Regions from separate parts of the Nocardiopsis sp. iso_186 genome, predicted to be linked through region 2. Evidence: riboswitches for the same ligand, from Rfam matches in the RefSeq annotation. Region 2 holds a riboswitch; the other holds the start of a gene.

Region 1 (15,368 bases), 1.4 Mb from region 2:
ATGCGGCCCACCGGCTGCCACCCGGGGAGCTGACGCGCTATGCGGTCAACCGCGCGACGCGCAGGCTCGGTGCGATCGGGACCGCCCGCGGCATACCGGTGGAGCACATCGACGTGGACGCGGCCCCCGAGGAACTGGAGGAGGAGTTCGGGCGGGAGGACCGCGCGGCCATGGCGCGGCTCACGTGAGAACCGGCCGTCCCCGGTCAAGCAGGCGCTCTAGAGTCGAAAGCATGACACCATCCGATCGGTTCCCCTCCGCCCCGGTCATCGACGCCATCGCCTGGGTGCGCGTGCGGGAGGGCCGGGTGCTCAACGTCCGGGCGCACGGCAAGGACGCCTTCTACCTTCCGGGCGGCAAACGCGAACCCGGTGAGACCGACGCCCAGACGCTGGTGCGCGAGGTCGCCGAGGAACTGGCGGTGCGCCTCGACCCCGAAACCCTCGCGCTGTTCACGGTGATCGACGAGGCCGCACACGGCTATCCGGCCGGGACCAGGGTCCGGCTGGCCTGTTACACGGGCGAGGCCGCAGGTGATCCCGTTCCCAGCGCCGAGATCGCCGAGTTGGCCTGGCTCGGCCCGGATGACGCCGACCGGTGTGCGCCCGCCGGGGTCCGGGTCCTGGCAGAACTGACGGCCCGGGGCCTGCTGGCCGCTTGACGGTCGGGACCGGGAAGACCGAAAGGGCGGCTCCCGCGAACGGGAGCCGCCCTCAGAGGCGGTGGAGCGGGCGCGGACTTAGAAGTCCATGCCGCCCATGTCGCCGCCCGGAGCGGCCGGAGCGGCCTTCTCCGGCTTCTCGGCGATGACAACCTCGGTGGTCAGGAACAGACCCGCGATGGAGGCAGCGTTCTGCAGAGCGGAGCGGGTGACCTTGGTGGGGTCGATGACGCCGTCCTTGAACAGGTCGGTGTACTCGCCCGTGGCGGCGTTCAGGCCGACGCCGGCTTCCAGGTTCTTCACCTTCTCCGCGACGACGCCACCCTCAAGGCCGGCGTTGATCGCGATCTGCTTCAGGGGCTCCTCGACGGCGCGACGCACGATCTCGGCGCCGATGGCCTCATCGCCGGTCAGCTCCAGCTTCTCGAAGGCCGGGACACTGGCCTGGAGCAGCGCGACGCCACCACCGGGGAGGATGCCCTCTTCGACGGCCGCCTTGGCGTTGCGGACGGCGTCCTCGATGCGGTGCTTGCGCTCCTTGAGCTCGACCTCGGTGGCGGCACCGGCCTTGATGACGGCAACGCCGCCGGCCAGGCGCGCGAGGCGCTCCTGGAGCTTCTCGCGGTCGTAGTCGGAGTCGGTGCGCTCGATCTCGGAGCGGATCTCGTTGACCCGGCCCTGGATCGAGGCTGCCTCACCGGCGCCGTTGACGATGGTGGTCTCGTCCTTGGTGACGACGACCTTGCGGGCGCGGCCGAGCAGCTCCAGCTCGGTGCTCTCCAGCTTGAGGCCGACCTCTTCGGTGATGACCTGGCCGCCGGTCAGCACGGCGATGTCGCCGAGCTGGGCCTTGCGACGGTCGCCGAAGCCCGGGGCCTTGACGGCAACGGACTTGAAGGTGCCGCGGATCTTGTTGACCACGAGGGTCTGGAGGGCGCCGCCCTCAAGGTCCTCGGCGATCACGACGAGCGGACGACCGGCCTGGAGAACCTTCTCCACGACCGGCAGGAACTCGTTGTTGTTGGAGATCTTGGAGTTGGCGATGAGGATGTAGGGGTCCTCCAGCACCGTCTCCATGCGCTCCAGGTCGGTGGCGAAGTAGGGCGAGATGTAGCCCTTGTCGAAGCGCATGCCCTCGGCGAGCTCGAGCTCGAGCCCGAAGGTCTGCCCCTCCTCGACGGTGATGACGCCTTCCTTGCCGACCTTGTCCATGGCCTCGGCGATGTACTCGCCGATCTGGGGGTCGCCGGCGGAGATCGAGGCGGTGGAGGCGATCTGCTCCTTGGTCTCGATGTCCTTGGAGAGGTTGGCCAGCTCCTCGCTGATGCGGGCAACAGCAGCCTCGATGCCCCGCTTCAGGCCGACCGGGTTGGCGCCGGCGGCGACGTTGCGCAAGCCCTCGCGTACCAGGGCCTGGGCGAGCACGGTGGCGGTGGTGGTGCCGTCACCGGCGACATCGTCGGTCTTCTTGGCGACCTCCTTGACGAGCTCGGCCCCGATCTTCTCCCACGGGTCTTCGAGCTCGATCTCCTTGGCGATGGAGACACCATCGTTGGTGATGGTGGGGGCGCCCCACTTTTTCTCCAGGACGACGTTGCGACCCTTGGGGCCGAGCGTCACCTTGACGGCGTCCGCAAGCTGGTTCATGCCGCGCTCGAGGCCGCGCCGGGCTTCCTCGTCGAACGCGATCAGTTTGGCTGCCATAGAGTTTGTCCTCCCGGGACCGGGCTGATACGCGAAGGAACGAGGCGACGCCCGCGACGGACGGCCGCGCCCGGTACCGGCAACCCGTCTGCCGGAGGCCGCGACCTCATCGTCTCGATCCGCGATTAGCACTCGACTAATGAGAGTGCTAACGGTCTTCTTTTTAGCACTCTCCCCTGTCGAGTGCAAACGCCCACGGAGTTTTCCACAGGGAGTTACCCGCAGGTCAGAGCGCCGAAATCAGGCGTCCACCAGCGAGATTGGCACTTCTGCGAGCAAAAAGGAGACGGCCGGAGGCGCGATGCGCGCTCCGGCCGTCGGTGCCCCCGGTGCCGCGGGGCCGGCTTCAGCAGCCGCCCGCGACCGCGGGGATGATCGAGATCTGGCTCCCGCTGGGGATCGGGGTGTCGAGCCCCTGGGCGAAACGCACGTCCTCGTCGCCCACGTAGACGTTGACGAAGCGGCGGATCCGGCCGTTGTCGTCGAGGATGCGCGGCCGGATGCCCGGGAAGTTCGCCTCCAGGTCGGCGAGGACCTCGGTGAGGGTGGCGCCCTCAGCGGCGACCTCGGCAGCATCCTTGGTGTAGGTCCGCAGGATGGTGGGCACGCGAACGCTGACGCTCATGGCTAGGGGACTCCTTGGCTCGGGTCGGAGAACGGGGTCGGGGTACGGCGGCGGACTCAGGCGAGTCCGGCGGCCCGGAAGGCGTCGAGGGAGGGCTTGATCGTGGCGGTGACCCCGGCGCCCTGGACGGCGTTGAGGGTCTTGAGACCGTCACCGGTGTTGAGCACCACGGTCTCGGCGTCGGGGTCGAGCAGACCGTCCGCCAGGAGCTTGCGCAGCACCCCGGTGGTGACACCGCCCGCGGTCTCGGCGAAGACGCCCTCGGTGCGGGCCAGGAGCCGGATGGCGTCCACGATCTCGGTGTCGTCAACGTGCGCCACGGCGCCGCCGGTCCGCTTGCAGATGTCGAGCACGTAGGGGCCGTCCGCGGGGTTGCCGATCGCCAGCGACTTGGCGATGGTGTCGGGCTTGACCGGCTGGATGACGTCGTGGCCGTTCTCCCACGCCTTGGCGACGGGTGAGCATCCCGTGGCCTGCGCCCCGAAGATCTTGTAGGGGGTGTCCTCGACCAGGCCGAGCGCGATCAGTTCCTGAAAACCCTTGTCGATCTTGGTCAGCTGCGAGCCCGAGGCGATGGGGATGATGATCTGCGCGGGGAGGCGCCACCCCAGCTGCTCGGCTATCTCGTAGGCCAGCGTCTTGGAACCCTCGCCGTAGTAGGGGCGCAGGTTGACGTTGACGAAACCCCAGTCCTGGCCGGCGTCGTCGCCGATGAGCTCGGAGCAGAACCGGTTGGTGTCGTCGTAGTTGCCGTCGATGGCCACCAGGCGGCCACCGTAGACCGCGGCCATCACGACCTTGGCCTCCTCAAGGCCCGCCGGGATGAACACGCAGGACTTGAAGCCCGCCCGCGCGGCAGCGGCGCCGACCGCGCCGGCGAGGTTGCCGGTGGAGGAACAGGAGAGAGTGGTGAAACCGAAGGTGCGGGCGGCCTCGACCGCGATCGCCACAACGCGGTCCTTGAAGGAGTGCGTCGGGTTGCCGGAGTCGTCCTTGACGTGCAGCGACCGCAGGCCGAGCTCGGCTGCGAGACGGTCGGCGCGCACCAGGGGGGTCATGCCGGGGTTCATGTTGGGCAGGTCGCGGACGTTGGCCGGGACCGGGAGGAGGGCGGCGTAGCGCCAGATGTTGTTGGGGCCCTGCTCGATGGACGCGCGGGTGACGGTGCCGAACGAGTAGGCGACCTCAAGAGGGCCGAAACAGAAATCGCACGCGAAGCGCGGGCCGAGTTCGTAGCGCTCGCCGCATTCGCGACAGGACAGCGCGACGGCGGGGCCGAAGGAGTGGGTGGCGGATGTGCTGGGTTGCTCGGCAACGATCGCCATGAGGCGTCTCCCCTCATCTTCGCCTGAGCCGCTTTGGCACAGGCCGGAGTTGGCACCTGCCTCGGCCGCCTCGCACCTGACGAGAAACGTGTACCGAGATGGTTGCCGGGGCTTCGTAGGGCCGGTCCCTCCACCCCTCTGGATGAGCAATATGAAGTTGTCAACGGCCCGGTGACCGAACCTGGTGGTTACTGTAACCGACGGCCTGTCCGATTCTCCAGCCGGGGTGAGCCACCTGACACCATGCCGCGCCCCGACCGGCTTCCCGCACCACCCACCTGCCCTGATACCACCCTTGCGACCGACCGAAAAGACGCGCCGGGCGGAAAGTACGGGTTTGCGGTCCACCGCACGGGGCGAGAACGGCAGTATCAACCGCCCCGCCTCTCGTTGACATACGGGCGGTGTAGTCAAATGGACGTTCGCGCTCAATCGGTGGAGAGGTGGACCAAGAGGTGGACAAGGCACAGATCCTCGTCGCTTCCAACAGGGGACCGGTGTCCTTCTCGATCGGGGACGACGGGACGATCGACTTCCGGCGCGGTGGCGGCGGGCTCGTCTCCGGGCTGAGCTCCGTGGCCGCCGAGACCGACACCCTGTGGGTGTGTGCGGCACTGTCCGACGCCGACCGCAAGGCCGCCTCGGCCGCCCCCGAGGGGCGACTCGACCGAGCCGGCTACGACCTGGGCGGGGCGAGCGTGCGGATGCTCGACATCCCCGAGCAGACCTTCACCAACGCCTACAACTCCGTGGCGAACTCAACGCTGTGGTTCGTCCACCACATGCTCTACGACACCCCCAACAAACCGCACTTCGACGCGGCCTTCCGGGCCGAGTGGGAGGACTACCGCACCTACAACGCGGCGTTCGCCGAAGCCCTGCTGACCGGAGCCGACGACGGCGCGAAGGTGGCCGTGCAGGACTACCACCTGGCTCTGGTGCCCAGGATGATGCGCGGCCGCCGACCCGACCTGCGCATCGCGCACTTCTCCCACACCCCGTGGGCCCCTCCGGAGTACTTCCGCATGTTGCCCGGCGACGTCGGACGGCAACTGCTGGAGGGCATGCTCGGCGCCGACCACATCGGGTTCTTGAGCCCGCGCTGGGCCGATGCCTTCCTGCGCTGCTGCGCGACCTTCCTGCGGGCCGACGTCAACTGGGACAACCGGACCATCGACTACGGCGGCCGCGTCGTGGAGGTGGGCGTGCACGGCCTCGGCGCGGACGCCGAGGGACTGCGCGAACGGGCCGCGGCCGAGGACGTGGCCCAATGGCGGTCCCGACTCCGCGAGACGGTGGGCGAGCGCAAACTGGTCCTGCGGGTGGACCGCAGCGAGCTGTCCAAGAACATCGTGCGCGGCATGGCGGCGTTCGGCGAACTGCTGCGCGACCGGCCGGAGTGGCGCGGGGCGGTCACCCACCTGGCGTTCGCCTACCCGAGCCGTGGCGACGTGGCGGAGTACCGCGCCTACACCGAGGCGGTGCGCCGGACCGCCCAGGAGATCAACGACGAGTTCGGCACCGACGACTGGACACCGGTGATCCTGGAGGTCAAGGACGACTACGCGCGTTCACTGGCCTCCTACCAGATCGCCGACGTCTTGCTGGTCAACCCGATCCGCGACGGCATGAACCTGGTCGCCAAGGAAGGCCCGGTGCTCTCGGAGAACGGGGTCGCGCTGGTGCTGTCCACCGAGGCCGGCGCGGCGGACGACCTGGGCTCCGACGCTCTTCTGGTCAACCCCTACGACGTGACTGAGACCGCCCAGGCGCTGCACGACGCTTTGAACATGCAGGACGCGGAGCGCCAGGAACGCAACGCTCGCCTGGTCGAGGCCGCGGTGGCGCTGCCCCCGCAGCGCTGGTTCGGTGACCAGTTGCGCGCGCTGGACTGATCCCCGGATTCGTCCGCATACGGGTCCCCGATCGTTTCCCGGTCGGGGACCCGTGCCGTTCGATGCGATCCGTGTGCCGGACCGCACCTCGCTACCTCGGTCAGGCGTCGAGTGCGCCCGCCAGCTCGACCAGAAAATCCACCAGGCCGTCGGGACCGTCAACGACCAGGTCGGCCCGCTCGGCGAGCTCGGCGACCTCCGTCGATCCGCTGCACACCTTCGTTCCCTCGATCCCGGTGGCCCGCAGCTCCTCGACAGCGGCGAAAGCCGGAAGGTCGCCGAGGTCGTCGCCGGCGTAGAGAACCGAGGCGGCGCCGACCTCACCGACCAGGGCGGTCAGCGCGGCCCCCTTGTCCATGCCGTGCGGGCGCAGTTCGATGACCATTCGCCCCGGCTCGACCGCCAGTCCGGCCCGTTCGGCGAGATCCGCCAACGGAGCGCGCAGCAGGTCGAGCGCGGCCTCGGGGTCGGCGGCGCGTCGGGTGTGTACCGCGATCGCGTGGTCCTTGTCCTCGACCCACGTCCCCTCTGGTGCGCCGAGGTCCTGGAGCATCCCGGGGAGCGCGTCACGGACCTCGGCGACACCGGCCGGAGCCGGAGGAACCGTAAGGCGGCCGTCCTCCCAGCGCTCCCGGCCGTACTGGCCGAGCACCACCAGACCGGGGACCGCGTCGAGGCCCCCGTACTCCACGGCGACCCCCGCCGGGCGCCCCGTGACGACGGCGATCCGCCCCACGTGCACGGCCAGTGCGCTCAACGCGGCAACGGCCCCGGGATGCGCCCTGGAATCCCGGGGATCGGCAACGATCGGGGCCAGGGTGCCGTCGAAGTCGAAAGCGAGGAGGGCACGACCTGGCTCCGTGCGGATGCGGTGGAGACCGGTACGGCCGTCCTCGGTCGTCGGGGTGGACACGGTCATGCTCGGCTCCCGGTCGGATGCTGGGACAAGAGGTGGAGGACGACCGTGCGGCGCCCGAGGGCTTGCGCGTTCCCGCGGACGGCCGTCCGGCTAGAGCTGGAGGCCGAGCTTACGCGCGGTGCGCTGACGGCGGCGGTCGGCACGCAGCCTGCGTAGCCGCTTGACGGTCATGGGGTCGAAGACGAGCGCCTCGGGGCGCTCGATGAGACCGTTGAGGAGCTGGTAGTAGCGGGTCGCGGAGAAGCCGAACCGGTCGCGGATGGCCTGCTCCTTGGAGCCCTCCAACTTCCACCACTGACCCTCGAATTCGAGGATGCGGCGCTCGCGCTCGTTCAGGCCGGTCTCGTCCACACTGTTGGGGCCGACGGCCGACGCATCGGACGCTTCTTGGTCTATTGGCCCGACATCTGACATTGGGCGCCTCCTCGTCCGGATTGGCGCGACTTATCGTAGCGACTGAAGCTGAGCAAGGAGGAGGAGTATCCCGATGACTGCCCCGGAGGGCCACAGTTGCCTGTCCTTTCTGACCGACTACGGCAATACCGACGGCTTCGTGGCCGCCTGCCACGCACAGATGCTGCGTTACGCCCCGGCCCTACGAGTGATCGACATCACGCACCAGATCCCGCCCGGTGACATCCGACGCGGGGCGACGGTGCTCGCCGATACCGCTCCCGAACTCCCCCGGGCAGTGCACGTGTGCGTGGTGGACCCGGGGGTCGGCACCCGGCGCCGCAGTGTCGCCGTCGCCGCCGGAGGGCACGTCCTGGTCGGCCCGGACAACGGGCTCCTGGTCTGGGCTGCCGAAGCCCTGGGCGGGGTCGCAGCGGTGCACGAACTCACCAACGAGACGCTATGGCGCCACCCCGTGTCAACGACGTTCCACGGTCGCGACGTCTACGCGCCGGTCGGGGCACAGATCGCCGCGGGTACCCCCCTGGCCGACGTCGGGCGCGCCCTGGCTCCGACCGATCTGGTGCGCCTGCCCCGCCCGCGCCGCGAGGTCCGCCCCGGAGCCGCGTACGGCGAGGTGCACGCGGTGGACCGCTTCGGGAACTGTCAACTGTCGCTGAGCGCGCAGGACCTGCGTGCGGCCCTGGCCGGCTCGCCGCAACCGGAACACCTCGCCGTCGGCCTGCCGGGCAGCGCACACACACTGCCCCTGGCGCCGACCTTCGGCGCGGTCGAGCCGGGGGCTCCCCTGGTGCTGACCGACTCCGCCGGGCGCCTCTCGCTGGCCGTGAACGGCGGTGACGCCGCCCGTACCCTGGACCTGTCGGTCGGTGACCCGGTGGACCTCACCGTCTGACCTCCCGGGCCCCGCGGACCGCACCATCCGATCGCGCCCGCGCACCACGTGGGCCCCATGACACAATGACCAGCGTCCGAGCGGCTTTTCGGCCAGGTCGCACGGGGTCAACCGGGCCGTACGCGGAGAGGATGCGTCGCCATGCGCAGCACACTGACCGGCACGTCCATCGGGCTCGGGGCCTGCGCGGCACTGCTCGGTGGGCACCTCCTCACCGCGGTCCCCGCGTCCGCCGACACGACCGAGCTCGCCTACGACCAGTGGGGACTGGACTCCATCGGCGCGACCGAGGCATGGTCAACCGGCCGGGGTGCGGGCGTCACCGTCGCCGTTCTGGACACCGGCGTGGACACCGAGCACCCCGACCTCGCCGGGGTCACCGTGGGCCCCGATCTCACCGGCCAGGACCTCGCCCCGGGCAGCGCGGGCTACGGGGAACACGGAACCGCGATGGCCGGGATCATCGCGGCCAACGGGCACGGTATCGAGCACACCGGCGGTGTCCTCGGCGCCGCACCCCAGGCCGCGATCCTGTCGATCCGGGTCGCCCAGGACGGGGGCGCCACCGGGCAGGCCCCCGACCCCGAAGCACTGGCCAAAGGCATCCGCACCGCGGTCTCCGAGGGCGCGCAGGTCATCAGCATCCCGCTGGCCGACTCCAACACCACCACCGGCGGGAACGACGCCGAGCAGTCCGCCATCGACTACGCCCTCACCAGCGGTGTGGTGGTGATCGCCTCCGGCGGCGACGGCGGTGACGGCGGCGCCGACGAATCCGGGGGACCGACCTACCCGGCCGCCTACGAGGGCGTGCTGGCGGTGGGTTCCGTCGGGCAGGACGGTCAGCCCTCGGCCGTCTCCACCGGCCAGGACCACGTCGTGTTGACCGCACCGGGCGAGGAGATCGTCACCACGGGCACCGACGGCGGGTACCCCACCGTCACCGGCAGCGGCGCAGCAGCGGCATTCACCTCGGGGGTCGCCGCACTGATCCGCTCGGCGCATCCGCAACTGCGCCCCGAGCAGGTCGTCGAAGCGCTGACCCAGGACGCGTCGGGCACCCTGAACGCGCCGGGCGCGCTGGCGGCCGCCGAACTGATCGCCGCAGAGACACCCGCGTTCGATCCCGAACTCGCCCAGGAGGCCGACGAGCAACCGCTCGTGCCGGTGTGGGCGCTGTGGACGGGCGGCGCCGTGCTGCTGGGCGTCCTGGTCGTAGTGTGGATCCTGGTACTGCGCAAGCGCATGTCCAACCCCTACGGCCTGCCCCCGCGCGAACCGCTGCCGGAGCCGGAGCGCCGCCCCCGTCCCCCGCGCGGCGGACGACGCCGGATCAGTCGCTGAAGAACGCTCCCCGTATGGTCGCCCGCAGATCGAACAGTCCCGGGCGGCGGCGGCCGAAGTGCACGGCGTTGGTGAGCATCCCGACGTAGCGTCCGGTCTCGGGATGCAGGTAGAGGCTGGTCCCGGTATAGCCGTTGTGGTAGACCAGCCCGTCGTCGGTGGTCAGCCAGGCCAGTCCGCGCGAGTAGTCCTTGTGCACGCGCTCGTGCGGTCGCCAGCTCTGCCGGACGAAGCTGGTGAAGGCGTTGGCACCGTGCTCCCCGGAGTAGCGCGACAGCAGGTCGCGGGCGAAGACACCCAGGTCGGTGGCCGTGCTGAAAACTCCGGCGTGCCCGGCGACGCCCCCCATCAACGCGGCGCTCTCGTCATGCACCACCCCCCAGATGGCGGCTGCTCCGGGAATCCGGCGCTCGGTGGGCGCGACCGACACCGAGCGCGGGAGCGGCCCGTACTGGGTCGCCGACATCTCAGCGGCGCTCCACACCTCACCGGCCAGGACGTCCAAAGGCTGTCCGTGCAACCGCTCGAGCAGCAGTCCGAGCAGGATGAAACCCCGATCGATGTAGCGGTAGCCCGGCTCCTCCAACTCCTCGGCGAGGATCGCCAGGGCCAGGTCCTGCTCGGTCCCGGCATAGCGCTCCAGCCAGGTCACCGGGTTGAGCCGGGACGTGTGCGTGAGGATCTGCCGAGCCGTGACACCGCCGCCCGGGTAGGGTCCCCCCGAGTAGTAGGCCGCTACAGGCGTGTCCAGGTCGAGGAGTCCCTCTGTGACGGCCCGGCCCGCCAGCGCCCAGGTCGCCATCACCTTCGTCAGACTCGCCACGTCGTAGTGAACGTCAGGGGCGGTCGGAGCCTCCCCACACTCGATCCCGACCTGCCCGACCGAAACGAACTCCCATGTCCCACCGGAACCGACCACCGCCGCCCCACCGGGCAGCCATCCGGCGTCCACCATGACCTTCAGCACCCCACGCAATTCCGTGCTGGTCTGCGCAACCCAATCGCCGTCCCGCACACGCTCTCCTTGCTTTCGACCAGCCCCACCAACTCGAATACCCGGGGGGAGGTTGCGTCTCACCACGAGAAAATTCGGACAGACCTTTTCAGCCCGATAAAAACCGTGCCGGCACAGCGGCGCCGGCGATGACAAGGGACGGACCGCTTCGATCATCGATCAGAACACCTCTGATCAGCATGAACGGCAAGGACCGACATACCGCGGAGCACCGGTGAAATGATCTTCCGCGCGAGCGGCTCGGGCGCCGGTCGTCGCACGATGATCATGGAGGTCGGCCGGATGGGACATCGAAGAGCGCTCCGCAGCCGTTGAGGAGGTCTCCGCGGGCCGCGGCCGTCGGCATCGAGCGCGGCTCCGACCGGTTTCTGACGGCCGGGACGCACGATGGGGACGTCGGGGCGGCCGTAGTCCGAGAGCGGCTGCCCCGGGCACGTTGACCGGGCACCGACGCGACTCCGGTGCAGGACCGTTCACCGGGGACCCACCGAAAAAACGACGGGGCCGGCACCCTGGTCAACGACTCCGCGAGGAATCGCCGACCAGGGTGCCGGCCCCGTCCGACGAGCCGGCGAGGGGACTTGAACCCCTAACCTGCCGCTTACAAGGCGGCTGCTCTGCCAATTGAGCCACGCCGGCCGGTGTCGGAACACCAAGTGGAATGGTACAGGCTAAGGCCCTAGTTCGCGGACGAGCGTCGGCGGGCGACCTCGTAGAGGGACACACCGGCCGCGACGGACGCGTTGAGCGACTCCGCTCCGCTGATGGGGATGCTGGCCACCGCGTCGCAGGTCTCGCGCACCAGGCGGGACAACCCCTTGCCCTCGGAACCGACCACGACGACCAAGGGGCCGGTGGCGAGTTCGAGCTCGTCGAGTCGGGTGTCGCCGTCGGCGTCGAGGCCGACCACGAACAGACCGTTCTCCTTGTAAAGCTCAAGGGCACGGGTCAGGTTGGTCGCCTGGGCGACCGGGAGCCGGGCCAGTGTCCCGGCCGAGGTCTTCCACGCAGCCATGGTCACACCGGCCGCACGACGCTCGGGGATGAGCAGGCCGTTGGCGCCGAAAGCCGCGGCCGACCGGGCGACGGCGCCCAGGTTGTGCGGATCGGTGACACCGTCCAGGGCGATGATCAGCGGCGGGTTCTCGCCGGCCAGCGCCGCGTCCAGAAGCCCTTGGGGGTCCCAATAGCGGTAGGGACGGATCTGCAACGCGATGCCTTGGTGGACGGCGTTGGGCAGCCCGTTGCTGTCGCAACGGCGGTCCAGTTCGGTCCGGTTGATCTCCAGGATCTCGATGCCCTTGGCACCGGCCAGCTTGCTGGCCTCGACGATGCGGTCGTCGGGGTCGAGGCTGTTGGACAGGAAGAGCTTCGCGGCGGGCATGCCCGCGCGCAGCGCCTCCACGACCGGGTTGCGGCCGATCAACAGCTCGGAACTGCCGCCGCTCCCACCGCGGATCGGGCTGCTGGGGGTGTCATCGCCGCGCCCCGGCGCCTTCTCCGAGGCGGCCTGCGCCCGCTTGGCGGCAGAGGAGCGCTGCTTTCCCCCGTACCAGTGCCGCTCCTCGGCGGGCAGCGTGCCCTTTCTTCCCTCCAGGGAGCGGCGGCCCTTGCCACCGCTGCCCTTGGTCGGGCCCTTCTTCGTCTTCTTCGAGGGCATAACGCCCGTCCTCTCTCAATTCGCCTACCGTGTAAGCATGGTGAAGGCCACGACCGCGACCGGCCGTGGCCCAGGGTCCATCATCTCCCGCGCTACCCGCGCTTGAGCTCCCAGCGGGGGCCCTGCGGGGTGTCCTCGACGAGGACGCCCGCAGCGCCGAGCTGGTCGCGGATCTCGTCGGCTGCCGCGTAGTCCTTGCGGGCGCGGGCTGCCTGGCGCTGCCCGAGCGCGACCGACACCAGTGCGTCGATCACGTCGCGCATGCCGGCCGACTCCGCCCCCGATCCCGCCCACTGCTCCGAAAGCGGGTCCAGCCCCAGAACCGCGAGCATCGTCCTGAGCTCCGCGGCGAGTTCGGCCGCCCGCTCCTTCGCCCCGTCGGCGAGCGCGGTGTTGCCTTCGCGGACGTGTCCGTGCACGATGGCCAGCGCCTGGGAGACCCCGAGGTCGTCGTCGAGGGCTGCGGCGAAGTCGGCGGGGACCTCGGCCTCGGCGGGGACCGGCCCGGCGACCTCGGCGACGCGGGTCAGGAAGCCCTCGATGCGCTGGTAGGCCGCTGCGGCCTCCTGGAGGGCCTCGTCGGAGTAGTCGAGGCTGGAGCGGTAGTGCGCCTGTCCGAGGTAGTAGCGCAGCTCAACCGGCCGGACCCGGCGGATCATCAGGGGGATGAGCAGCGAGTTGCCCAGCGACTTGCTCATCTTCTCACCGCCGGTGGTGAGCATTCCGTTGTGCAGCCAGTAGCGCGCGAAGCCGTCCCCGGCCGCCTTCGACTGCGCGCTCTCGTTCTCGTGGTGCGGGAAGACGAGGTCGATCCCGCCGCCGTGGATGTCGAAGACCGGACCGAGGTACTTGGTGGCCATCGCCGAGCACTCCAGGTGCCACCCGGGGCGGCCGGGGCCCCAGGGGGTGGGCCACTGCGGCTCGCCGGGCCGGGCGCCCTTCCACAGCGCGAAGTCGCGGGGGTCGCGTTTGTCGCGCTCGTCGCCCTCCCCCGTACGCATCTGCTCGACGCGCTGGTTGGACAGCTCCCCGTACTCGGGGTAGGAGGGGACGTCGAAGTAGACGTCGCCCGATCCGTCCTCGGCGGCGTAGGCGTGCCCTCGGTCGATGAGGCGGTGCATCAGCTCCACCATCTCCGGGACGTGACCGGTGGCGCGCGGCTCGACGGTGGGCGGCAGGCAGCCCAGGACGTCGTAGGCGTAGGTGAACGCGCGCTGGTTGCGCTCGCTGACCTCCCACCACTGGACGCCCTCGTCCTTGGCGACCCGGATGATCTTGTCATCGATGTCGGTGACGTTGCGGCAGAAGGTGACCGCGTATCCGCGGTGGATCAGCCAGCGCCGCAGGATATCGAAGTTCACCCCCGAACGGATGTGTCCGATGTGCGGGGGAGCCTGCACCGTGGCACCACACAGGTACAGCGACACACACCCCTCGTGCAACGGGGTGAAGTCGCGGACCTGGCGGGCTCGGGTGTCATAGAAGCGCAGACTCACGTTGTCAAGGGTAACCGTTTCCGGGTGCGCCGCGGAGTGGCTTGCGATGACGGTTGACCCTCGAATTCTTCCCGTCTCCCGGCGAGTGGGGCAGCCGGAAACGGTCATTGCGCAATCCACCTGACTTTTACCCGCCGGAATCGCGACACGCCGCGTCCGAGGCGCAGGCCCGGTCCCACCGAATTGCCCACCGGACGCCTCGAACTGCGGAAATCACCCAAACCCCCCCGGAGTCCCCGGCCCCGGTCCCACCGATTCCGTGCGAAGCCCTCGTCTGGGCAACGCCCCTCGGCTAATCTGACCCGCACGATGCCAGCTAATTCCTCCCAAACCCCCCACCGCCCCCGTCGGACTCCGGAACCGTCCGGCAGCGGATCGCGGGCCGGGGTCATCACGCTCGCCACACTCGGTGTGCTGGTGATCGCGGGCTGCGCGATCCTGCTGTCGTACAACGGGATCTACCAGATCGCCGTCCAGGGCGGGATGAGCGCGGAGCTCGCACACCTCTATCCCGGCCTGTTCACGCTGTTGCTGATGATGGCGTTCTGGACGACCTACCTGCTGCGTGCGGCGCCCCTCGCCCGCAGGATCTGGGTGGACGCGCTCGTCCTGGTCCTCATCCTGCTGGCCGCAGGGGGCAGCGCGATGCGGGCCCTGGACTACCGCCTGTTGGACTGGGTCGCCACGGTGGTCGTGGCGGTCGGCCCGTGGGTGGCGCTCCTGGTGGCGTTCCGGCTGTTGTTGTGGATCGTGGTGGAGCTGCGCGGCGAGCGGGTCCGTCCGCGACGCCCGCGCCCCCGCAGTCCCGAGCAGCCCTCCGAACCGACCGGGGACCGGCCCGAGGCACACCCCACCCAGGACATCGACTGGAAAAATGCGGAGGACACCACCCAGGTACTGCGGCGCGAAGGCACTCCGGCGACCGCGCCCGCGCTGACCCCGCGAGGAGAGCCCGAACCCGAACCCGCGCTCGCCGTCCCTCCGGTTCCCCGGGAGGCACCGGAGGCCCCGACCCCTGCGGAACGGGGCGAGGAGATGTCCGCCCCGCCTGCGACCCCGGCGCCCGAACCGGCCGAGGAGCACCGTTTCCCCGTCGAGGCGCGGGATGAGCCGGTCGCCGCCGAGCAGCCCGCCGAGCAGGAACCCGAGCAGGAACCCGAGCAGGTCCCTCCCCCAGGTCCTGCTCCTGTCCCCGAAACGGTTGACGTACCGGACCAGGCCGACGTGCCCGGGACAAAGCCCGCACCCGCACCCGTTTCGGCGGAGGAACTGCCCAAACGCACCCCCGCCGAGGGCGGAGGCGTGATCAAGCGCGCCGCCGGTTCGCCCGAACCGTTGCAGGACGCCGGAGCCGCCCGCGAACGGGCCGAGGCACTGAACCGGCAGTTGGAGACCGACGACGGATTCGATCCCGA
Region 2 (15,368 bases):
GGTCTCCGTCACCACCCGTACGCCTCGCCCCGGAGAGACCGACGGTGTCGAGTACCACTTCGTCGACAGCGCGGAGTTCGAGCGGCTCATCGCTTCCGGCGAGCTGCTTGAGTGGGCCGAGTTCGCCGGCAACCGCTACGGCACGCCGCGCGCCCCCGTCGTGCAGCGGTTGGAGGCGGGGCAGCCGGTCCTCCTCGAAATCGAGCTCCAGGGGGCCCGGCAGGTCCGCGGCAACATGTCCGACGCATTCCTGGTCTTTCTCGCCCCGCCCTCCTGGGAGGAACTGGTGCGCAGGCTCACCGGGAGGGGAACGGAGTCCCCCGAGGTCGTGCAGCGTTGACTCGACACCGCCCGGGTCGAACTCGCGGCCGAGAAGGAGTTCGACACAACCCTGGTCAACACGTCGGTACACGACGTCTGCGATGAGCTGCTAACTTTGGTAGTCGCGCCGTAGCCCAGGCAGGCTTCGCGGTGCCCGGGCAGCGGGGGGTTTCTCCGCCGGCGCCACGGCGTTCGAGCGGCCCGCCGCCGTCCCGATCCCGTCCGCATCCTCACATCCCACGGCCCTGCATCTGTCGGGGCCGGCTGACCACCTAGGGGTACGCACCTTGGCCGGTACACCGCCCGTCGCCGAAGGCATCACCAACCCGCCGATCGACGAGCTCCTTGAGGTCGTCAACAGCAAGTACAGCCTGGTCACGATGGCGTCCAAGCGCGCCCGCCAGATCAACGCCTACTACGCCCAGTTGGGCGAGGGCCTGCTCGAGTACGTGGGCCCGCTCGTCGAGACCCAGGTCCAGGAGAAGTCCCTGTCCATCGCGCTGCGCGAGGTCCGGGAGCGCCTGCTGACCTCCGAGCCGGTTGACAACCCGCACGACCGCTGACAGTCCTGCCCGCGCCCCGCAGGGGTCGGGCGGAACGAGGTGGGCCGGCTTCGCTACCGTCGTGGGCGCGGACCGCGCCCACGCGGGCCGCGGGCCGCGACGGTAGCGGCTTGACCCGCACGGGAGACGGAGACGAGCCGCGTATGTCAGCCGAACCTGAGGTCGTCCTCGGTGTTGGCGGGGGGATCGCCGCCTACAAGGTCTGCGAGCTCCTCCGCCGCCTGACCGAGTCCGGCCACCGCGTCCGAGTGGTCCCCACCGACGAGGCCCTGCGCTTCGTCGGGGAGCCCACCTGGGCGGCGCTGTCCGGGCAGCCAGTGGCGACAGGGGTCTTCGACACCGTCCACGAAGTTCCGCACGTGCGTATCGGCCAGGGGGCCGATCTCGTGTTCGTCGCCCCGGCCACCGCCAATCTGTTGGCCAAGGCCGCGCACGGACTCGCCGACGATCTCCTCACCAACACCTTGCTCACCGCCCGTTGTCCGGTCGTCTTCGCACCCGCCATGCACACGGAGATGTGGGAGCACCCGGCCACCCAGGCCAACGTCGCCACCCTGCGCTCCCGCGGGGCCGTCGTGCTCGACCCGGCAGTGGGTCGGCTCACCGGAGCCGACACCGGTCGGGGACGTCTGCCCGATCCCGCTGCGCTCTTCGCGGTCGCCCGCAGAGTTCTGGCGAGGGGGGCGGGAACCGCCGACCTCGCCGGAGTGCGCGTCGTCGTCTCCGCCGGGGGGACCCGTGAGGCGATCGACCCGGTCCGCTTCCTGGGCAACCGCTCGTCGGGCAGGCAGGGATACGCGCTGGCCGCCACCGCGGCCGCCAGAGGAGCATCCGTGACCCTGCTCTCTGCCAACGTCGAGTTGCCCGACCCCGCGGGGGTGGACGTGCGCAGGGTCACTTCGGCTCGTGAACTGCGCGAAGCCGTGCTGGAGGGTGCCGCCACGGCTGATGTGGTGGTGATGGCCGCCGCGGTGGCCGACTTCCGGCCCGACACGGTGACCGCCAGCAAGATCAAGAAAACGGCTGGGACCACGCCGGCCCCGATCGCCCTGGTGGAGAACCCCGACATCCTCGCCGAGGTCAGTCGCGAGCGTGCCCGGCCCGGCCAGATCGTGGTCGGTTTCGCTGCCGAGACCGACAACGTGCTCGACAACGGTCGCGCCAAACTCGCCAGAAAAGGCTGCGACCTGCTGGTGGTCAACCAGGTCGGCGACGGTCGGGCGTTCGGCACCGCTGACAACCAGGCCGTCGTGCTGACCGCAGAGGGTGCCTCGGTGGAGATCGAACGCGGCCCCAAGGAGGACGTGGCCGATCAGGTTTGGGATCTGGTCGCCACGCGCATTCCCGGGGATACTGGTAGCGGCCGGTAGCGCCGCATTTGCGGGTGACCGGTTACCAAGTAGGCTACGTAAGCCCTGCCCAGCGCCGTTGTGTGCGGGGAGAAACCGATGATTCCAGGGGACCCTGCGGGGGACGCCCGGGGTGTACCCTCGCGGTTGCCGCCAGGCGCCCACTACAGTGGGACCATAAACCAACCACGCTGGTCGGAAATTAACGGGCGGCCTCCCCCCTGTTCTCCCGGCCGGCGCGACAACTGTCAGCCAGCAGCCGCTGCAAGGAGTCCCTCAACGTGTCCCGTCGCCTTTTCACCTCCGAGTCGGTCACCGAAGGCCACCCCGACAAGATGGCCGACCAGATCAGTGACGCGATCCTCGACTCGATGCTCACTGAAGACCCCAAGAGCCGGGTCGCGGTGGAGACCCTGATCACCACCGGGCAGGTGCACGTCGCCGGAGAGGTGACTACGTCCACCTACGTCAACATCCCCAGCATCATCCGCGAGAAGATCCTGGAGATCGGCTACGATTCCTCCGCGAAGGGCTTCGACGGCGCTTCCTGCGGGGTCTCGGTGTCCATCGGTGCCCAGTCACCCGACATCGCCCAGGGTGTCGACACCGCCTATGAGGCGCGCGAGAACCAGGGCACCGACGACCTCGACAAGCAGGGCGCCGGCGACCAGGGCCTCATGTTCGGCTACGCCAACAACGAGACGCCCGAGCTGCTCCCGCTGCCGATCAAGCTCGCGCACGCCTTGGCGCAGCGGTTGTCCGCGGTGCGCCGCGACGGAACCGTCCCCTACCTGCGCCCCGACGGCAAAACCCAGGTCACCATCGAGTACGACGGCACGACCCCGGTCCGTCTGGACACCGTGGTGGTCTCCAGCCAGCACGCTCCCGACATCGACCTGCGCGAGCTGCTGACCCCCGACATCAAGGAGCACGTGATCGCGCCGGTCGTGGCCAGCTACGGCCTCGAATCCGACGACTACCGGCTGCTGGTCAACCCCACCGGCCGCTTCGAGATCGGCGGCCCGATGGGCGACGCCGGTCTGACCGGCCGCAAGATCATCGTCAACACCTACGGCGGTTACGCCCGTCATGGTGGCGGAGCTTTCTCCGGCAAGGACCCGTCCAAGGTCAACCGTTCCGCCGCCTACGCCACCCGCTGGGTCGCCAAGAACATCGTCGCCTCCGGCCTGGCCGATCGCGTCGAGGTCCAGGTCGCCTATGCGATCGGCAAGGCCCAGCCCGTGGGCATCTTCCTGGAGACCTTCGGCACCGAGCAGGTGGCACCGGAGGCCATCGAGAAGGCCGTCCAGGAGGTCTTCGACCTCCGTCCGGCCGCGATCATCCGCGACCTCGACCTGCTCCGCCCGATCTACTCCAAGACCGCCGCCTACGGTCACTTCGGGCGCGAGCTCCCCGAGTTCACCTGGGAGCGCACCGACCGCGCCGAGGCCCTCAAGGCCGCCGCGGGCGCCTGACCGGTCCCGGAAGCCGTTCGTCGTCGGCCGCGCCCCGAACGGGGCGCGGCCGACGACGTGCACGGTCCCGGTCAGAAGACGAGGGAGAAAACGACCCACGCCGCAGTGCTGCCCACGACCGCCCCCGCGACGGTCTGGGCCGCTGTGTGGTCGCGCAGGGCCACGCGCGACCAGCCGACCAGTACCACGAGCGGCGCGGCCAGCAGTGCCCAGACCCCGTAGACCAGTACGAGCATCACGACACTGCCCGATGACGCCGCCGTGTGCACGGAGATCTTCCAGACGAACGTGATCGCCCCGAGCAGGGTCAGAACCGCACCGATGGCCACGAGCAGGGCGACCATCGGTACTGGGGCGCCCAGCGCGGCCATGAGAGCCGCGCCGCACGTCACCGAGGCCACGATCATCGCCATGGCCATCAGCCGCTGCCGCCGGACCCCGAGGTGGCGGTCGCTCCACGCGCCGCTGCGCACCCGCAGTTTGATCAGCAGAACGGGCAGCACCCCGGCGAAGCACAGGGCGGCCAGCGCCCAGCCCACGCCTACGAGGCCGCTGGTGCCCCAGCCCACCAGCACGCTTGCCGCGACGAGCCAGGTCTTGGGGTCGAGGCCGTCGGTCACGAGCCGGGCCCCGCGCGGTTCCGGCATCCTGCGGATCACGGTCGCTCCGGCGGTCTCTGCGGTCATCTGAACGGTGATGGCCCCCACGAACGCTCGCGGGCCCGAGGGCCATTGTCCCCGACCGCTCCCACCGGTGGGCGCCCAACGCGCCATGCCACGAAAGGGGAGCGCCTACCGGAACCTGTCCCGGCCGTTCGGACCGAGCAGCGCCGCCTTTCCCAGGAGAGCCGGTTCGATCCGGCATCGCGCCCCCTGCCCCCGCGCCGATCCGGCATCGGACGCTGGCCATCCTGCGCCGAGGGGATTCGATCAGGGCCACGTACGAGACGTCATCGGTGGAACGGTCGTGCCGAAGTCCCCGAGGTCGCTCCAGCTGGGCCCCGTCCGTCCGCCCCGGGCCCACCGGGAACCCGCGTCGGGGGTCCCGGTGGGCCCGGCCGCGCGCTGTACCGGCAGGACACAAGCCAAACGCTGGTCAGATCCGGATCGTGGTGCTGCGGACGATCTCGAACACGGGGTGTTCGGCGGCCTCCTCCACGAACCGCTCGACCGGTGCGTCCGCGCAGGCCCGGAAGTAGCCTCCCACCACGGCGGCGCGGGGGTGGTTGACGTACTCGCGCAGGACCGGGGCGGCGCGTTCGGCACCGACCTCGACCACGCTGATCAGTTCGATCCACCCGCCGCGGCGCAGCGTCGCGTAACCGCTCTTGCGGATGTTGCGTACCCAGCCCACCACGCCGTAGGGGGCCACCAGGAAGCGGCCCTCGGGGTTGTCCACGAGGCTGACCGGGGTGGTCCGCAGAAAGCCGGATTTGACGCCCCGGGTGGTCAGCAGGTGGGTGTCGCGGGGACCGAAGCCGTACTTGAGGAACCCTCCTACGACGGCGTCGGCGGTGCGCCTCAGTCGCGTCATCTCGAACCGCTTCGTACCGTTCTCCATCGCATCTCCCTACACGTGGCGCTCGCCCCTCCATTGTGGTGCACGCCGTGTCCCCGGGCGGACCGGGGACACGGCGTACCCGGGGTCAGCGGAAAGCGGAGATCCCCGTCACGGCCTGGCCGACGCTCAGTGCATGGATCTCCTCGGTGCCCTCGTAGGTGGCCACCGTCTCCAGATTGAGCATGTGGCGCAGTACCGGGTACTCCAGGGTGATGCCGTTGGCACCGTGCACCGAGCGGGCAGCGGCGGCCACGCGCTGAGCGGCGGCCACATTGGCGAGCTTGCCGAAGCTCACCTGGTTGTGGTGGCAGGCCCCGGCGTCCTTGAGACGGCCCAGGTGCAGCGCGGTCAGCGACGCCTGGTTGACGTCCACCACCATGTCGGCCAGTTTGCGCTGGGTCAGCTGGAAGCCGGCGATGGGGCCGCCGAACTGCTCGCGGGTCAGCGCGTAGTCGCGAGCGGCCGCGTAGCAGGCGCGCGCCGCACCCGCCACGCCCCAAACGATCCCGTACCGTGCCTCGTTCAGGCACGACAGCGGGGCCCCCAGCCCCTCGGCCAGCGGCAGCCGTGCCGTTTCGGGGAGCCGCACCCCGTCCAGGACCAGTTCGGCGGTGATCGAGGCGCGCAGCGAGAGTTTGCGGTGGATGACGTTGGCGCCGAACCCCGGCGTGTCCGTGGGGACCGCGAACCCGCGCACCCCCTCGTCGGTGGTCGCCCACACCACGGCCACGTCGGCGACGGAACCGTTGGTGATCCACATCTTGGTGCCGTCCAGCACCCAGTCCGTGCCGTCCCTGCGGGCGCGGGTGCGCATCGATCCGGGATCGCTGCCGGAGTCGGGTTCGGTCAGGCCGAAGCAGCCGATGGCGTCGCCCGCGGCCAACCGCGGCAGCCACTCCGTCTTCTGTTCCTCGGAGCCGTACCGGTGGATCGCGGCCATTGCCAGCGACCCCTGGACCGACACGAAACTGCGCAGACCCGAGTTGACCGCCTCCAGCTCACGGCAGGCCAGACCGTAGGCCACGGCGCTGGTTCCGGCACAGCCGTAGCCCGTGAGGTGCATGCCGAACAGGCCCAGTTCACCGACCTGCTTGGCGAGTTCGCGCGGGTTGGGCAGCGTGCCGGCCTCGAACCAGTCCGCGACGTCGGGGAGGAGTTCGCGCTCGGCGAAGGCGCGCACCGCGTCGCGGATGTCGGCCTCCTCGGTGCTCAGGGAGGCGTCCACGGCCAGGAAGTCGAGTGGGTCGGGGGCTGGGACCTTGGCGGATGTGCTCATCGGTGATCGGCTCCTCGTCGAGTCGTGGATCGGGTCTGTCCGTTCTGGTTGACCACCCCGCGCGCTACGAGCCCGGCGATCTGCTCGTCGGTCAGTCCGAGGCCCTCCAGGACAGCGGTGGAGTGCTGGCCCAGTAGCGGGGGCGGGAGTACGGCTGCGTCTGCTTCGGGGGTGGGGGAGTCGAAGCGGAAGCCGGCCCGCACCAGTTCGAGGTCGCCCAGAGTGGGGTGGTCAACCGTGATCGTGGCGGCGTCGCCCGAGGCGTCGGCGGCGCGGATCGCCTCCAGCACCCCTCGGACCTTGCCCACCGGAACACCCGCCGCCGTCAGGATCGGCAGCCATTCCTCCGCGCCCTTGGCGGACAGGGCGGCGGTGAGCTCGGCCACCAGTACTTCCCGGTTGGCGACCCGGTCGGGATTGGTGGCGAACCGGGGGTCGTCGGCCAGCTCGGCGCGTCCCACCGCCGTGCACAGTCGCCGGTACAACGAGTCGTTGCCGGCGGCAACGATCATCTCGGCGTCGGCGGTGGGAAACACCTGGTAGGGCACGATCGTCGAGTGGGCCTGGCCGAACCGTTCCGGTTCGGCTCCGGTCACCAGCCCACGCTGGGCGACGTTGACCAGGCTCGACAGCGCGGAGTTGATCAACGACACCTCCACGTGGGTGCCCGTGCCGGTGCGTTCGCGCCCGGTGAGCGCACCGCAGATGGCCGCGGCGGCGTTGAGACCGGTGAACACGTCGCTGATGGGGATGCCGATCTTGGTGGGGCTTCCCCCGGGAGTGCCGGTGGTGCTCATCAGACCGCTCTCGCCCTGCACGATCACGTCGAAGCCCGCGCGTCCCGCTGGACTGTGCCCGGAACTGAAGCCGCTGATGGAGCAGTACACGACCCCGGGGTTGAGTTTTTTGACCTGCTCGTATCCCAGGCCGAGGCGCTCGATCACACCGGGACGGAAGTTCTGTACGACCACGTCGGCCCCCGCGCAGAGCTCACGTACCGCGGCCAGCCCTTCGGGGTCTTTCAGGTCGATGGCGAGGCTGCGCTTGCCCCGGTTCAGGGAGAGGTAGTAGGCCGCCTGGTCACCGGCCCAAGGCGGTCCCCACGAACGGGTGTCGTCACCGTGTTCGGGATGCTCGATCTTGACCACGTCGGCCCCCATGTCGGCCAGCAGCATCGTGGCGTAGGGGCCGGCCAGTACCCGGGACAGGTCGGCGACCCGGATTCCGGCCAGTGGCCGGTGCGGTTGTCGGTCGGTGGTGGTCAACGGTTCACTTCTCCCTCGCGTCAACGGTGCGGTGGGCCGCGCGCAACTGCAGGCAGGTCTCCAGGCAGCGTCGCAGCGCAGTGGCCAGTGCGCCACCGGACTGCCCCGCGTAGCGGGTCTGCACACGGTTGGCGATTTCTGTGATGTCGTCGTAGACCGACAGCCCTTCGACCAGGACCCGGAAGAATTCCTTGGCGAGGTCGGTGAGCAGGGTGGTGTCGGCGGCGACGATTCGACCGTCGCCGAGGTTCACGGCGAGGACGACGCCGAGGCGTTCGTACTGGGAGTGGCCGGCCACGGCATCGGGGAGCCGTGCGTAGCCGGAGACGAGGACCACGTCGGGGTCGGCCAGGCGGTGCAGGCGTTCGCTGTCATGCATGGCGTGGGTGTCCCTCCATCAGGGCATGCGAGGAATCCGGGGGACTGGATTCTCGCGCCTGGGCAGGACGGCCAGAATTCGGACCGCCCTCGGCGGGAGGGGCAGATGCGGCCAATTATGGCCGATGCACCGGTTGCCGGACCACTCGGGGGCGTCGTCCGCGTGGCGCAGGGCAGCAATCCCGGACGGGCCGTGGCGCCACGGGGCGGTGTCCGCCCGGCGCTGCGCGAGGTCGTGCCCGAGACCCATTCCCCCACTCTAGTGACCGGCCGGCGGGCCGTCCCCTGTCGGGGTGCGTCAGGTCACACGGGGGGTTCCCGCGAGCGGGGTGGATTCGTGGGTTATAGTCCTTGGCAGGTCATGAGCGCCAGCGCAAAGCCCCGGCTCGCTGGCCGGCAACCCTCCTTCCGCGGTGGGGTGCCCCGGGTGAGGACCAGGTCGAGACACGGCCGAGAACGTCAACGTGTCAGGCAAGCGCGGACCCCGTCTGCAAGGTCGCTCCATGCGTACCCCGGGGTCCCCTGTGACCCATGGAAGGTATGTCGTGACCACTGTCGCCCCAGCCCCGATCTCCGCACCCCTGAGCCCCCAGCCGGACGTGGTCGGTGCCGACGTCCTGATCCCGCTGGTCAACGGCGAGCGGGTGTCCTACGCCAACTTCGACTACGCCGCCAGCGCCCCCTGCCTCGAAGCGGTGCGCGCCACCCTGGCCGACGCCCTGCCCTACTACGCCAGCGTTCACCGGGGGGCGGGGTTTCACTCCCAGGTCAGCACCGACGCCTACGAGAAGGCGCGGCTCGGGGTGGCCCGGTTCGTCGGCGCGCGCGCCGACGACGCCGTGGTCTTCGTACGCGGTACGACCGACGCCCTGAACCTGTTGGCCCGGTGTGTGCCCGACGCCTGCACCGTCGTCGTCTTCGCCGGAGAGCACCACGCGGCGCTGCTGCCGTGGCAGCACCGTGGCAGCACCGCCGGCCGCGTCGTGCGGCTGCCGCTGCCCGCGAGCCCGGAGGCCGCGGTCGAGTCCGCGCGTCAGGCGCTGCTCGCCGCGCCCGAGGGCCCGCGGCTGCTGGTGGTCACGGCTGCCTCCAACGTCACCGGTGAACTGTGGCCGGTCGAAGAGTTGACGGCCGTCGCCCACGCCGCAGGAGCCCGGATCGCCGTCAACGCCGCCCAGCTCGTCCCGCATGCATCGTTCGACCTCGCGGCCACCGGCGTGGACTACGTGGCCTTCTCCGGGCACAAGCTCTACGCGCCTTTCGGCGCGGGGGTGCTGGCCGGCCGGGTCAACTGGTTGCGCGCGGCCGAGCCCTACCTCGCCGGGGGCGGTGCCACCGCAAACGTCAGCGAGCACGATGTCCGTTGGAACGACCTCCCGGCCCGTCACGAGGCGGGAAGCCCCAACGTCCTTGGCGCGGTCGCCCTGGCCGCCGCCTGCACCGCACTCACCGAGGCGGGCCAGGACACCCTCCACGAGTACGAACAGTCCCTGTTGGACCGGCTGCGCACGGGGCTCGCGCAAATCCCGGCGGTCCACGACCTGAGCCTGTGGGGCCCCGAGCACCCCAGGGTGGGCATCGTTTCCTTCGTCGTGGACGGCGTGCCCGCGGACCTGCTGGCTGCCGCGCTCTCGGCCGAGTACGGGATCGGTGTGCGCGACGGCCTGTTCTGCGCACACCTGCTCACCCGCGAACTCCTCCCGCCCGGGCACACGCAGGCAGCGCGGGCCAGCCTCGGCCTCGGTACCACCGTCGAGCACGTCAACCGGTTGGTCCGTGCAGTGGCCGAGCTCGCCGAGCACGGCCCGCAGTGGGAATATGCGCTGGTCAACGAGCGGGTCTCGCCGGTCCCCGACCCCAGACCCCACCCCTAGGCGGCCTCTCCCGGCAAGCGGGTAGCATCGATCGCTATGACGGAGGTCACGGGAATCGGGTTCGCGGCGCGATCCGTCCGGCCCGCCCCGACCTCGATCGGCCGAGGCTCGGGGAGCGATCGTGACTGACCACAGGACGGCACTGCGCGCCGACGTCGAACCGCCCCTGCTCGACGTGCCCGGCCCACGGGTCGTCCATATCGTCAACTACCTGCGCGATGCCCCTGCCGTGACGCCTCCCGATCCTGCTGTGATCACTGCCGTCCCGGGGTTCCTGCGGCGCTGCGTGGGCTACCTCGCCACCGATCTGGGCATCGGGCAGTTCGTCAACATCGGCTCCGGCGTTCCTGCTGCCGAAGGGGTCCACGGCGTAGCGCGGACGCACGACCCCGACTCCCGCGTCGTGTACGTGGACACCGGGGCTGCGGCGTCGGTGGGCAGCCGGACCGCGGTGCATGTCAACGGCCCGGTGACCCTGCACGTCAAGCGCCTGGACGCAGCCGGGATCGCCGGTCAGCTCGGCCTTCGCGGTCTCCTCGATCTGACCTCGCCGCTCGGCGTGGTCCTCAACGCCGATGCGCTGCCCGGCGACAATGCCGTGGGCGCATTGGTGCGGGGGTTGTACGAGATTCTCGCCCCGGGGAGCCATCTCGTCATCTGCCGGCGACCGCCTAACGACGCCGACCCTCATGCACGGCAACGCGCGGCCACGCTGTTCGAGCCTTTCGACCTGCTCGAACCGGGAACGGCCGATATCGCCTGGTGGCCCTATCCCGACGACGAGGTCGCGGCCACCGGAACCGGTGTCCTGGCCGGCGTGGCGCGTCGGCCCTGAGCACGTGAGGCGCGGCCGTGACCAAGGAGATCGGTCCGCGTCCTGATCGGCGGTCGCGGGACGCGGCCCCGCGGTCAACCGGGCTGCGCCGTGCCCTCCCGATCACCGTCCCGGGACGCCCAACTGCTCTCGTAGGCATCCACCAGCCAGGCGTCGGCCCAGGCGTGATCGGCCCGCGCGGGCACGTCAGCGGTTCCGAGCAGGGCGGTCAGACGCGCTTCCTGTTCTGCCGCCACAGCCAACGCCTCGTCGCGTGAACGGCGGCCCAGGCGCAAGTCGCGGATCCATGACGACCACGGCTCGGGCATCGGCAGGCTGATGCGGCCCGTCTCCAGGAGCTCCACGCCCTGGACGCCCAACCGGATCATGTGGCTGGCGAACTTGGTGTCGAACCCGTGCTCCCGCACCAGTTCGGGGCGATTGGTGTGGCGCCCCCCACGCAACCCCAACATGCTGTCGCGCTGGGCGCGCAGGTAGCCCAGGAACCGGTTCCCCGCCTCCGTCGAGACGAACCGGTCGGAGTTGGCGCGCAGCGCCCGGCCCAGGTCGGTGAGGTGCGTGGTGTGGGAGTCGGATACGAACAGCGCCAACAGCACGGTCGGGTTGCCCGACAACGCCAGCCGCGTCCACTTGCGCAGCGAGTACACCGTCAGGTCGAGGTCCCCCGGCCCTGACCGTTCGCCTTCGGGGCTGGTCTGGAAGACGTACTGCTCGAACTGGCGCAGGCCGATCACGTACTCCCGCGGTTCCACGCAAATACCCATCTCGTCGCGGTCGGCCTGCCCGGGCAGGCCCGTGCCGTGCACGGTGGAGCCGATCTCGCACCGCAGGATCGTGCCGCGGTGGGCCAGCGCGGCGAACTCCGGGGTCGAGTGCTTCATGGGCGGTCTTTTCCGTCGCGGGGGCGGGCCACCGCACTCTAGCCACCGACGGCCCGGACCCACCAGGGAATTTTCCGACGGCCACGACGCCGGCCCCACCGGGGCGGGGACAGCGGCGGACATGCCCGCGATCAGTGAGGTGAAGCGGATCACACTACGTCGAGCGGGTCCACCCGCACCTGCGCCAGTTTTTCGTCCCGGCGTGCGCTGCGCGCCGCCGCAGCGGCTTTCAGCGCGGTAGACAGTTCCCGGGCCGACCCCCGGGGCAACCGCAACAGGGCGCGCTCGGCGGTTCCTTCGCCGAAGCCGTTCGCCACCGCCACCGGACCGAGCAGCTCGGTTCCTTCGGGAAGCACCAGCTGGTCCAGTAGCTCGCGCACGTTCGCCGGTTCCCCGGTCACCGAGGCCATCGCGACGGCGGGCGGGAAGCCCAGCTCCCGGCGCTCGGCGAGCTCGCGTTCGGCGAAACCCGGCGGATCCCACCGGATGAGAGCCTGGGTCACGGGCAGGGACGGATCGGCCAGTACCACCACCTGCCCCCCCTCCTCCGCAGGGCGCACCAGCGCGGACGCACCGCACCACCGGCGCAGCGCTTCCTCGGTGGCGCGCAGGTCCGCCCGGCCCAACAGCGCCCACCCGTCCAGCAACACCGCCGCCGCATACCCTCCGGGCACCATCGGTTCCGCACCCGGGGTGGCCACCACGAGGGCGGGGCGATCGCCGATCTCGGTCAGGATCTCGTCGCGCCCCGATGTACGGACCGGCAGCGACGGGAAGGCCCGGCCCAACTCCTCCGCGGTGCGCCGCGCGCCCACGACGGTGGCGCGCATCCGGGTGTGCCGGCAGTCCGGGCACCCCCAGTCCCCGGCTATGTGACCGCACCACCGGCAGTAGGGCATCGCGTGCGCGCTGCGCATCGCCAACGGCCCCTGGCAGGTGCGGCAGCGCGCGGGAGCGCGGCAGTGAGCGCACGCCAACGCGTTCAGGTAGCCGCGTCTGGGGACCTGGATCAGCACCGGTCCCTCCTTTGCGGCTTCGCGGGCCACCCGCAGCGCCATGCTGGGCATACGGGCCGACCGGGCGGCCTCGTCCCGGGCCAGTTCCGCGTCGTCGCCGGCCGCGCGGATCCGGGGGGCGCGGCGCCGCAGCAGCTCCCGGTCCGCGCCCAGCGGATGCGCCCAGCCCGATTCCACCAGTTGGGCGGCGTCGGTGGTGCGGGTGAACCCGCCGATCAGCGCGCCCGCTCCGGTGCTGTGCGCCCGCAGCGACAACACGGTGCGGGCGTGCGGATAGGGGGCGTGCGGATCGGCGTGCACGTCGTCGCCGTCGTCCCACAGCACCACCAGGCCGAGGTCGCGCACCGGCGCGAACATCGCGGCACGGGTTCCCACGACGATGCCGACCTCGCCACGCAGCACCGACAGCCAGCGCCGGTACCGTTCGGCGGGGCCCAGTTCGGCGGTCAGCGCGACGTGCATGCCCGGTCCCAGCCGTGCGGACAGTGCCGTGTCCACCGCGGCGACGTCACGGCCGTCGGGGAGCACCACCAGGCTGCCCCGCGCCGATGCCGACGCGGCCCCGGCTGCCACCGCGATCGCATCACACCACTGGGGGCCGGGAACGGTGTCCCACACCGCCCGGGGCCCGCGTCCCGCGCGCAGAGCGGCGAGGAACGCCGGTCCTGCCGGGTAGTCCGCCCAGGGGCCGGGCCCGGCATCGGGCTCGGTGACGGTCGGGGCGGGTTGCTCCGGGCCCGGGGGAGCCCCGTGCTCCTCCGGGCCGTCTTCGGCAGAGGAGGGGGCAGCAGGCGCGGTTTCGGGCTCCTGCGCGGCCGTGTGGGCAGAGGCGTTGCCGCTTCTCTGCTCCTTCCGTTCTTTCTCCACCCGGGCGTGGCGTGGGGGGACGGCCAGGCGGAGTACATCGTTGAGGGTTCCGGCGTAACGGTCGGCGACGGCGCGTGCCAGCGCGGCGATCTCGGGGGTGAGCACCGGTTCGGGCGAGACCACCTGATGCAGGTAGGCCAGGCGGCCCTGGAAATCGGACTCGGCGACCCTCTCCAACAGGAAGCCGTCCAGCGTCTGGTTGTTGAACCGCACCCGGACCCGACAGCCGGGCACGGCGCTGTCGTCCATGTCGTCCGGCACCTGGTAGTCGAACGGACGGTCCAGGTGGGGCAGCGGCGTGTCCACCAGGACACGGGCCACCGCACGCTCGGCCGCTGGGCGACGTGGAACAGGAGCCTTCCTGCGGGCCGCGGCCTTGGCGCGGGGCACGTCGAACAGGGCCCCTTCGTCGGGGCCGGGCTGGTGGGTCACGCCCACAGTCCTACCAGAGGGGGCCGACCACGGTGGTGCGCCTGCGAGGCGGGCCGGTGCCGGCGGTTCGCCCGTCCGCCCCCCGGCGGCCCGCCGAAGCGTTGCGGTACCGCTGCCCGGCCGGGCGCGTCGGTTCGTTCGCCCCGGCCCGCGTGCGCGTGCCGGCACCGGACCATCGCAGAGGAGGGACGGTCCGCGGAGCCGGTCGCCCCCTTTCGCCGTAGCGGACGGTTTATGGGGCGAATTATGGTCATTGGGAAAGCTCGGGAAAGTCGGAAAATTCCGCCTCGCCGTCGGTCGCTGTGCCACGCTGGGCGGGTGAGTGGACACACTGACCACGCCGCCGCAGAGCACCTGGTGCCCGGAGCCGCTGCCCCGAGAGAGAACGGTCCGGTGCGCGCCTGGCTGAGCCGGGCGCACCGCCAGTGGGTTTTCTGCGCCAAGCCGGTGGGAGAGGTTGTGTTGAAGCCGCCGACTACCCGCCCCGACCCCTCGCCGGTGGCGCCCGTACGCCTCGCTCCGGAATCCGAGCTCGCCGCATCTGCCCGTCGCTCACCGTTCCTGGTCGCCCTCCGCGCACTCGCCGACTGGGCCGAGGAGCACCGCCCCCGCGTCGTCGACGGCCGCCCCGAGCCCGGTCCGGCCGCACGGGCACTGCGGGAACTGCCCGCGGTGCGCCCGGTCGCCCACGACGGCGATGTCCAGGACCCGGACATGGCGTGGGTGTGGAACACGGCCTTCGACACCGGCCTGCTCACCATGGAATCGGGCCGCGCCAGACGAACCCCCGAGCTCGGCGGAGGGGACTCCGACCCGCTGACGCTGCGCCACTGGCTCGCGGTCTACGTCGCCCTCACCGAGTTCGACGAGGACACCGGCCACGGTGCCCAGCGCGTGGCCGAACGGGTCCTCGGTGAATTCATGTTCGAGCTCTACCAGTGCGGGCGCGCCGTCCAGCCCGAGTCCGGCATCGCCCGACTGGCCGCAGAGGTCCTCGACGACGCGGTCACCGACGGTCTCGTCAACGCGGCCGAGACCGAGAGCCTGAGCACGCTCGCCCAACCCACGGTGCGCAACGCCCTGGGGGAACTGATCCGCCACGGCGCGGTCACCCGGCCCTCGGCCGTGGGCGTCGAACTCACTGCGCTGGGTCGCTGGGGCCTCAACCGGTTGCTCAATGCGTCCGGAATGACTGCCCCGGTCCTCGGCGGCCATGCCCACGCCGAGGCGGACGAACTCCTCGCCGCACTGTCGGGCTACTCCGAGTCCGAGCGTG

The links. Region 2 has a riboswitch for S-adenosylmethionine ahead of AC0VYP_RS16370 (aminotransferase class V-fold PLP-dependent enzyme). Riboswitches for the same ligand answer to the same signal wherever they lie in the genome.
Region 1: it holds a riboswitch for S-adenosylmethionine, as region 2 does, so the genes downstream of both, thrC (threonine synthase) here and AC0VYP_RS16370 (aminotransferase class V-fold PLP-dependent enzyme) in region 2, are expected to answer to the same signal.

What each region holds. Positions count from the first base shown of each region.
Region 1 covers NZ_CM149670.1:5,078,816-5,094,183, forward strand. Annotated here, with positions in the region: gene AC0VYP_RS22020 (R2-like ligand-binding oxidase) at 1-188, shown strand, start outside; gene AC0VYP_RS22025 (NUDIX hydrolase) at 233-661, shown strand; gene groL (chaperonin GroEL) at 740-2,365, opposite strand; gene AC0VYP_RS22035 (MoaD/ThiS family protein) at 2,712-2,990, opposite strand; gene thrC (threonine synthase) at 3,047-4,315, opposite strand; SAM riboswitch class I at 4,326-4,464, opposite strand; gene AC0VYP_RS22045 (alpha,alpha-trehalose-phosphate synthase (UDP-forming)) at 4,771-6,210, shown strand; gene otsB (trehalose-phosphatase) at 6,311-7,129, opposite strand; gene AC0VYP_RS22055 (DUF3263 domain-containing protein) at 7,220-7,543, opposite strand; gene AC0VYP_RS22060 (SAM hydrolase/SAM-dependent halogenase family protein) at 7,617-8,438, shown strand; gene AC0VYP_RS22065 (S8 family serine peptidase) at 8,580-9,782, shown strand; gene AC0VYP_RS22070 (serine hydrolase domain-containing protein) at 9,772-10,797, opposite strand; tRNA gene AC0VYP_RS22075 (tRNA-Thr) at 11,364-11,436, opposite strand; gene rlmB (23S rRNA (guanosine(2251)-2'-O)-methyltransferase RlmB) at 11,477-12,457, opposite strand; gene cysS (cysteine--tRNA ligase) at 12,550-13,953, opposite strand; gene AC0VYP_RS22090 (DUF2637 domain-containing protein) at 14,263-15,368, shown strand, end outside.
Region 2 covers NZ_CM149670.1:3,725,025-3,740,392, reverse strand. Annotated here, with positions in the region: partial or broken gene gmk (guanylate kinase) at 1-454, shown strand, start outside; gene rpoZ (DNA-directed RNA polymerase subunit omega) at 609-884, shown strand; gene coaBC (bifunctional phosphopantothenoylcysteine decarboxylase/phosphopantothenate--cysteine ligase CoaBC) at 1,028-2,254, shown strand; gene metK (methionine adenosyltransferase) at 2,515-3,708, shown strand; gene AC0VYP_RS16395 (phosphatase PAP2 family protein) at 3,780-4,394, opposite strand; gene AC0VYP_RS16390 (nitroreductase/quinone reductase family protein) at 4,804-5,268, opposite strand; gene AC0VYP_RS16385 (acyl-CoA dehydrogenase family protein) at 5,354-6,544, opposite strand; gene AC0VYP_RS16380 (CaiB/BaiF CoA transferase family protein) at 6,541-7,833, opposite strand; gene AC0VYP_RS16375 (DUF3870 domain-containing protein) at 7,814-8,188, opposite strand; SAM riboswitch class IV at 8,545-8,671, shown strand; gene AC0VYP_RS16370 (aminotransferase class V-fold PLP-dependent enzyme) at 8,733-10,061, shown strand; gene AC0VYP_RS16365 (SAM-dependent methyltransferase) at 10,183-10,896, shown strand; gene AC0VYP_RS16360 (nucleotidyltransferase domain-containing protein) at 10,971-11,777, opposite strand; gene AC0VYP_RS16355 (primosomal protein N') at 11,927-14,092, opposite strand; gene AC0VYP_RS16350 (hypothetical protein) at 14,411-15,368, shown strand, end outside.